One region of the Bariatricus sp. SGI.161 genome, then DNA from elsewhere that is predicted to be linked to it. Evidence: riboswitches for the same ligand, from Rfam matches in the RefSeq annotation. Region 1 holds a riboswitch; the other holds the start of a gene.
What was found. Region 1 has a riboswitch for cobalamin ahead of ACQRBH_RS11665 (CobW family GTP-binding protein). Riboswitches for the same ligand answer to the same signal wherever they lie in the genome.
Positions count from the first base shown of each region.

Region 2: linked by a shared signal. The riboswitch ahead of ACQRBH_RS10660 (uroporphyrinogen decarboxylase family protein) and the one ahead of ACQRBH_RS11665 (CobW family GTP-binding protein) in region 1 are both predicted to bind cobalamin.

Region 1 covers NZ_JBNPLX010000019.1:21,003-25,459, forward strand. Annotated here, with positions in the region: gene ACQRBH_RS11655 (AEC family transporter) at 1-375, shown strand, start outside; gene ACQRBH_RS11660 (uroporphyrinogen decarboxylase family protein) at 388-1,485, shown strand; cobalamin riboswitch at 1,534-1,711, shown strand; gene ACQRBH_RS11665 (CobW family GTP-binding protein) at 1,793-2,728, shown strand; gene ACQRBH_RS11670 (corrinoid protein) at 2,747-3,397, shown strand; gene ACQRBH_RS11675 (uroporphyrinogen decarboxylase family protein) at 3,412-4,437, shown strand; gene ACQRBH_RS11680 (uroporphyrinogen decarboxylase family protein) at 4,448-4,457, shown strand, end outside.
Region 2 covers NZ_JBNPLX010000016.1:49,205-53,661, reverse strand. Annotated here, with positions in the region: gene ACQRBH_RS10670 (methylcobamide:CoM methyltransferase MtbA) at 1-369, opposite strand, end outside; gene ACQRBH_RS10665 (corrinoid protein) at 384-1,040, opposite strand; gene ACQRBH_RS10660 (uroporphyrinogen decarboxylase family protein) at 1,103-2,221, opposite strand; cobalamin riboswitch at 2,287-2,473, opposite strand; gene recO (DNA repair protein RecO) at 2,721-3,470, opposite strand; gene ACQRBH_RS10650 (hypothetical protein) at 3,412-3,588, opposite strand; gene era (GTPase Era) at 3,643-4,457, opposite strand, start outside.

The DNA of each region.
Region 1 (4,457 bases):
ATGCCGAAGATTATTGAGGAACCGTTAGAAATGATTGCAAATATGAATACGCCGATGGCTATGATGGTAGCGGGAATTAATATTGCACAGGCAGACTTAAAGCATACATTTCAAAAAAAAAGGTTGTATTGGCTGAGTTTTGTAAAATTAATCATTATGCCGATGTTATTAATTGGACTATTGAAAATGTTTTCGGTGGAAGATACGGTTAAGACGGTTATTGTATTGGCTACTGCCTGCCCAGTGGGAGTGACAGGAAGCCTGTTCGCACTTCGTTACGGAAAAGATGCCATATATGCATCAGAATTATTTGCAATGTCGACGATTATATCAATTGTAACAGTGCCGCTTATGATGCTGTTTTGTGGCGCGTAGGGAGGAATAAAAATGGAATTGATCAAATTAGAAATGACCCCAAAGGAACGTACAATTGCTTATGCACAAGGAGAGGAAGTAGATAGAATCCCGACCTCTCTTAGCGCAAGTGAGACTGTGCCGCCCTTATATGGAATTCCTATTAGTAAATATTATTTTTCGGCAGATTTGATGGTAGAGGTAGAGAGCCGTCTGGCGGAAGATTTCCATGCAGATAATATGGGAATTGGATTAGGACTAAGAACACTGGTAGAGGCATTAGGGACGAAACTAGAGTATCCAAAGCAAAATGTGTCTTATATTTTAGAACCGGCATTAAAAAGCTTTTCAGATGTGGAGAACATGGAGTTGGTGAATGTGGAAAAAGACGGAAGATTCCCCATTATTATTGAAGCGTTTGAACGGCTACAGGAAAGATTCGGATCAGAACGGGTTCTTGGCAGCGGTCTTGCAGGTCCACTTACAACAGCTGCCAGTCTGATTGGAACAGAAACGTTCTTAAAAGCAACAGTGAAAAATAAAGAAGGTGCACATCGACTTCTTCAATATAGCACAGATTGTATTGTGAAGTGCTGCAGAGATATGAATCAGAAACTGGGAATTAAGTTTATGTTATCAGAGCCAATGGCTTCTCGGGATCTTTTAAGTAAAAGACAGTTTAATGAATTCTTTGTGCCTTATCTGAAACAGGCTGTTAAAAGATTGAACGAATTTCAGGGAGCAACGTCTATTCATATTTGTGGACATACAAAAGACCGGTGGCAGGAAGTGGTTGATGCCGGTGTTTCAGGATTCTGGGTAGATAATTGTGAGAGCTTGAAAGAATTGAAAGAGGGTTATGGCAACAGAATTGCTATCAGCGGTAATCTAATGCCGGTAGATGTACTGAGAAATGGGACGGTTAGAGATATTGAAGAACATGTAAAAAAATGTATTGCAGATGCAGGCGATAATCCTTGCGGATATAATCTATGCCCTGGATGTACAACCCCGGTAGGAACGCCGAAAGAGAATATGATTGCATTCATGAATGCGGCAGCAATCTACGGAAGAGGGGCGAAAAAAGGATGTATGCCGAAGGGAATGATAAATAATAGAAATAATCTATAATACCATTGAAATTATCAATTGGGATGAAAAGATATTTTATGCTACCATATGAGTAGTAACATATATAGTGATGCATAGGCATTGAAAAGGGAATCTGGTGAGAGTCCAGAACAGCCCGCTCTACTGTAAGATAGACGATAGCCTTAGTGCCACTCGGAACATCGGGGAAGGTAAGGATTAGAGAGAGAAGTTAAGTCAGGAGACCTGCTATATATGAACGAGCTTATCGGTGGGGAGAAAGCAGTGTGTTTACGCTGCTTTTTCTGCACCGTTTTTCTTTTGCAAAATATGTAATATGAGGTGGAAGATGGAGATTCAGATTGTATCAGGGTTTTTGGGAGCAGGGAAAACAACGTTTTTAAACAAGTATCTTCCCTTACTTGGTGGAAATACCGTTGTGATTGAGAATGAATTTGGGGATGTGGGACTTGATGGAGAATTGATTCAGGGGGATCTTCCAGTAAAAGAATTGTATGCAGGATGTATCTGTTGCAGTCTGGCGCTAGATTTCCAAAAAGGAATCAAAGAACTTGCAGAACAGTTCCATCCGGACCGGATTGTTATTGAACCTTCTGGTGTGGGAAGGCTTACAGATGTTGTAAAGGCCTGTGGCCGGGCAAAAGAAAAGGAAGGAATAGATCTTAGAATTACCAAATTGATTGTAATATTAGATATTACGGAGTTTGAAGATTATATAGATGGTTTCGGTGCGTTTTACCTGGATCAGATTCAAAATGCAGGACTTATATTATTGAGTCATCTGGAACAGGTGTCAAAAGAGGAAAAGAATCGATTGATTTCGGAGATTAGAGAGGTAAATCCCGATGCTGTTATATATGAAGATGACTGGCGTAAGATGGAAGGTGCAGCCTTGTTAGAGCTTTTGGATATGTCAGAAGATTATGAAAATGATCCGGAAGACGATATGGAAGAGATAATGATGTCGCCGGCTTCAGCAGATAAGATATTTTCCAGTATGTCAATAGAAAATGCCAGAGAAATGACTGCTCATGAATTAGAGAAGGCGTTGTATGGATTAAAGGATGAAAAATATGGAAAAGTCCTGCGTGCCAAAGGAATTGTAAAAGCAGGGGGTGGAAGAGTGTTGCATTTTGATTTTACACCATCCATTGTGGAAGTGGCAGATATCTCGGATACCGTCAAAGGGACGAAAGTGGATAAGATTATTATTATAGGATGTAATTTGAATGAAACAGCGATTTGGGAGCTGTTTTCTATATAATGCAAGGAGGAAAGCAAGATGCAGGCAAAGGAAGAGTTGTTGCAGAAATTATCAGACTGTGTGTTTGATATGGAGGATGAGGAAGTTGTAGATGTGGTCAAAGAGTATATTGAATGTGGTTATGACCCACAGGAAGGTATGCTGGAAGGCCTGGTTGATGGAATGAAGAGAGCCAGTGCCATGTATGAAGAAGGAGAATACTTTGTGCCAGAGCTGATTGTATGTTCTGATGCAATGTATGCTGGAATCGAAGAGTTCCAAAAATATCTGCCAGACACAGAAGACACTAGTATTGGTAAAGTGTTAATCGGTGTTGTAGAAGGAGATACTCATGATATTGGAAAGAATCTGGTAAGAATCATGATGGAGACTGGAGGATTCGATGTTCATGATCTGGGACGAGATGTGCCTTTGGATGCATTCGTGGACTATATCAGAGACAATGATGTAGATATCTTGTGCATGTCTTCGTTAATGACTACGACAATGCCGGGCATGGCTACAGTCATTGAGAAGTTAAAAGAAGCAGGACTTCGTGATAAGGTCAAGATTATGGTCGGTGGAGCACCGGTATCTTCGGCGTTCGCAGAACGCATTGGTGCAGACGGATATACCAGAAGTGCAATTGAAGCAGTTGAGTTTGCAAAGAAATTAGTTGGGGCAGCATAAGGAGGAAGAATACTATGATGGGAAAAAGAGAAGCGGTAAAAGCAATTTTGGAAGGAAAAGGTGCCGATAGGATTCCCGTAATTATGAATGCATTTTCACTTCCGGTTGCCCGTTATGGATATACGATGCCTGAGGCTTTGACGAATCCAGAGAAGCTTACAAAATGTATGGTCGGTACCAGACGTGAACTTGGATATGATGGATTATGTGCAGGAGCTTATGGCGGAATTGCACGTATGATGGGAGGACATCTGCCGAACAGCGAGGGAAAGATCGTTGGCGATGGCGATGATGTCGTACATTCCTTAGAGGATATCAAAAAGTTACGTCCATACAAAGCCGAAGATTGTATGGAATTAAAAGGCGTTTTAAAGACGATTGAATTGATGAGAAAAGAAGAGCCGGATGAGCCTATATTTGTAATCGTACATACACCGACGGCGGTAGCATTTACCTTAATGGGAGCAAAACCGGCATTTAAAGCGATGGTAAAGAATCCGGAATTGTTCCGTGCAATTTCTGATTATGTAGAAGATGCAGTCGTTGAGTCCTGTAAAGTACTTACGGATGCCGGGGTTGATTTCCTGTGGTTCCCGACACCGAACTTCGGCGGATATTGCATTTCAAGAAGATCCTATGAAAAATGTATTTCGGAAAGTAATATTCGTGCATTAAAGAGAATCAAAGACGATGGAGCACCAATCGTGCTGCATACTTGTGGATTATATGATGACAGATTTGATCTAGTGTTAAATGAGTCTGGAGATGCTTGGCATATTTCTGATACCAGTACTAAGAAGATCAAAGAAGAATATGGAGATAAGGTAGCATTAATGGGAAGCATCCCTTGTGTCTCTGTTCTTCTGGAAGGAACAGAAGAAGAAGTGTACCAGTTCTCTTATAAAGAATGTATGGATGCTGCAAAGGATGGGCGGTTTATTTTGAGCGGAGACTGCGACGTACCGCCGTCAACGCCGGATGAGAACATGAGGGCAGCAATCAGAGCTGCAAAGGATGCAGAAAAAGTATTGTTCGGATAGGAGAATTATTATGGGAGACA
Region 2 (4,457 bases), on a different contig from region 1:
CTTTGCACGACCCTCTTCATGATTTACCGGCTTTAGTTGCTTCCAATCCAGTACAGAATCGATGGCATACCCCGTCACATGAGGCTCGAATATCTTCGTTCCCATGGTCACTTCTGCCCCCATTGCCTCCGCTTCTACGGTCATGCAGAATGGTACCCCCACATTTTCAAAGCAGCCATTCTCATAGTTCGCCAATGCAAGCTTCGCCATCATCTCAGCATCTGTATGTGCCTTTGGCCATGTTACCCCGCAGGTATCCATAAGTTCCGACGTAATCATATTCATCATTCCACCTGGGCATATGCAAGGCGGACGATCTACCTCTTCATGATGGAACACTTTTTCCAAACGTTCTTTCTCTGTCAACATGTATCGCCTCCTTATTACGCAATTCCCATCAGACGCTTAGCAAGCTTTACGGCTTCCACTGCATTTACAGAATAACCGTCTGCTCCGATCTCATCTGCATATTTCTGAGAAATCGGACTTCCACCAATCATAATCTTGAACTGATCACGGATCCCGCGCTCTTTTAACTTATCAATAACGGTCTTCATACCAATCATAGTAGTTGTCATCAGTGTTGACATACAGATAATAGAAGCTCCTACTTCCACTGCCCTATCTACAAAACTATCTAACGGGACATCTCTTCCCAAATCATACATTTCAAACCCTGCTGTGTCCAGCATAATCTTCACAAGATTCTTGCCAATATCATGAGTATCTCCTTCCACAACACCGATAACAACTTTTGGTTTTTCTACACCGGTATCATCTGCCGGAAGATGCGGGCGAAGCACGTCTAATCCTGCATACATTGCATCAGAACAGAGCAGTACATCGGTAACGAAATATTCTTCTGCATCGTACAAATCACTCGCCTTATTCATTCCATCTACAAGTCCATCCATAATACCATCAAATGCTGAGTATCCTGCTTCCAGATATTCATTCGCAACATCTACGACCTCTTCGTCCTCCATTTCAACTACACATTCAGATAACGCTTCCAGTAATTCCTCTTTTGATCTTGCCATGATCATTTCCTCCTAAAACTTATTAATCAAGATTAACATCTATTGATTCTATAAACTACCTCTTAATCTTCTTGCAATCCTTTCGGCAGGCATCCTATTTTCGCACCACGCCCATATTTTCTTGCTGCATAGATAAGAGCTTCCATATTCTCTTTAGATGTACCAAACGGCGTCTGACATCCGACGTTAAGCTGGAATCCTTTTGGACTGTCTCCTGCCTTTTCAATACATTCTTTACAGGACGCAATCACCTCATCAATCGTACCATTTAACATAACATCTACTGGCGGTACATTTCCCATTAACATCACTTTATCTCCAATCGCTTCTTTTGCCTCAGCAAGATCTTCGCAATTATCTATACTAAATGCACATACTCCACTATTTGCAATGTCGTTCCAGATTGGTTTTGTCTTTCCACAAATATGGATCATCGGCGGCTGTCCTGTTATTTCATAAAGCCCATCAATTAACTCTTTCAAATATGGGTAAGAAAACTCATCGAACTGCTTTTTACTCAAAATATCCGAGCAGGTCACCGGATCAGATATAAATACAGAACATGGCCCAAATTCTTTACAAAATGCTTCTACCCATTTTAATGAACATTCATTGGAAAGTTTCAAAAGCTTTTTCAGCATTTCCGGATTTTTTCTGGTATCTCTTAACATTAAATCCACCGGCCTGATCGCAGCTGCACATGACACTGGCCCTGTCACACCTGTGCTGATTGGATATTCGGGTAATCGTTTTTTTAATTCTTTTGCCATATCAAGCATTGGGGTAAGAACGGGATTGTCATATGGGTCCACTACTTTTAATTTATCAATATCTGCATAATCCATAAGGACATGTTCTTCGATTCGAGGCACTCCGTATTCTGGTGTGAAAAGTTTCGATCCAAGTGCTACTCCAATGGTTCTTAAATCCGGCCCAACTCCAAATCCAAAATTGTTATATGTCACATCCTTCTCCCTGATGACCTTTGCCATAACTTCCGGATCTTCACTCATTTGTTTCGTTGAATATCCCATCAAATCGGCAATCGCCATGTCTGGGGCAAGAATTCCATATGGAATGCAGTCCACTTCCTCCCCTTTCATGTATGCTGCCATACGTTCAGAAGGTGTCATCTCTTCTTTCTGTTCATTCATCAACTTTTTCAGCTCTTGATAATCCATTTTTTACCTCCTAAAATAAAATACGGTACGAAAAAACAGCGTAAACACTGTCTTTCCCCACCGAAATCTCCTGAAAATATATAGCAGGTCTCCTGACTCGACTTCGTCCTCTGGATTTCCTTCCCCAAAAGCAAAATATTTTGAGTGGTCAACAAAACCATCGTCCGTCACACAGTAGAGCGGGCTGCTCCGGACTCTCACCGAATTCCCTTTTCAACAATTCTCATTGTCACTATATACGTTTACATTTCAAGTTTATCATGTGAATTAACATTTTCCAAATCGGTTATTTCTATAGTAAAAGTCTTATATAGATAGTTTCTATTCTACGGGTTTTTCATCTCTAAATGATTCATTCACTTTATGTTTTCGTTCTGACAAACTATAATACAGATAAATATATTACAGGAAACGCTGCTTGAAAAAGAATAACATCAGAGAGGAGCTTCGCACACCAACAGATCTGGTCGGGTGCGAGGCTCCCCTTTTATGTATATTTTTATCCTAATTTTGTCAATTGTTCTAATATCTCTAATGACTTAAATCTTTTTCCTACGTAAGTTTCCAGATATCTTCCGGTCACTTTTCCCAGTTCCCGAAGCACTTCATCAGATACGGTAAAGGTATATAGTTTTTCCACCGGCGTTCCCACAATATATTGAAGCGTATAGATTGTGGAGGGATTCAGCACCATTCCATCCGAAACATCTCTTCTGCATCTGTCACAGAGCAGACCTCCACGTCTAACACTGAACACCATTGGTCTTTCTCTGTCCCCGCATCCTACACACTGGAATACCTGTGGTCCTTCTCCATTGATACTGACCGTTTTCAGCTCATAGATATATCGAATCAGCCGGTTTGGTATATGGGGATTTACAAGTGCCCGAAGAGTCTGATACAAGAGCTTTAAAAGCTGAGTCTCATCGTTAGCTTCTCTTGCATAATAGTTGGCCAGCTCCATAAAATAGAATCCGTAATATGCCCCTTCAACATCCATACGCAGCTCCTGAAAGTAATTGGAAATAGAGGCCGACACCAATGTATATGATGTCCGCCCCTCATAAACTGTAAATTCTCCGAAGGAAAATGGACTCGTTACTCCCATCAGTGCACTGTTAGGCCTTCTTGCGCCGCGGGCAAATGCTGCAATCTTCCCTCGTTCTTTTGTCAGAATTACCACTCGTCTGTCATATTCGCCGACAGGAGTCGCCTGCAGGACCAAGCCTGTCACTGTAATCTGATTCACCGTTTATTCCACCTTCATGGTCTTTTATTATCTGTTTACAAATCTGCATTCCCTTATAGCAAAGATAATCTGTCACTTTTCCCGTCTCCAGAAAACGCTCCCAGTACTCTTCTTCCATGAAATCACCTCATCCTCTGTTGATAGGATTAGGTTCTCCCAGAAAAGGCTGATTTTATTCTTCATCCCGATAACCAAAATTTTTCATTAGATATTCACTGTCCCGCCAATCCTTCTTTACCTTGACCCAGAGTTTCAGATTTACCTGACAATCCAGCATTTTCTCAATCTCATAGCGGGCTGTGCTACCAATCTTTTTCAACATATTTCCTTGTTTTCCAATAATTATCCCCTTGTGGGAGTCTCTCTCACAGATAATGGTCGCATTAATATGCATTACCTTCTTCTGCATCTTCATCTGGTCAATTGCCACCGCAATTCCATGTGGAATCTCATCCTGCAGACAATGAAGTGCTTTTTCGCGGATCAGCTCTGCTACGATCTGACGCTCCGGCTGATCAGTAATGGTATCCTCATCATAAAACTGTGGTCCATAAGGAAGATACTTCATGATCACTCGGATCAACTCATCCGTATTATCCCCATTTCTTGCAGACACCGGAACAATTTCCGCAAAATCGCAGACATCCTTATACGCTGCAATTGCCGGCAATACCTCTTCCTTCTTCACACTGTCAATCTTATTAATAACCAGAATAATTGGGGTATGAACTCTCTGAAGCTGCTTGGCAATGTGCTGCTCACCTGCACCGATGAACGTCGTTGGCTCCACAAGCCACAACACCACATCCACCTCATTCAACGTCCGCTCTGCCACATTCACCATATATTCCCCAAGCTTATTCTTCGCCTTGTGGATACCCGGCGTATCCACAAACACGGTCTGCCCCTTCTCCGTTGTCAGCACCGTCTGGATACGATTTCTCGTCGTCTGCGGCTTATTAGAAGTAATGGCAATTTTTTGTCCTA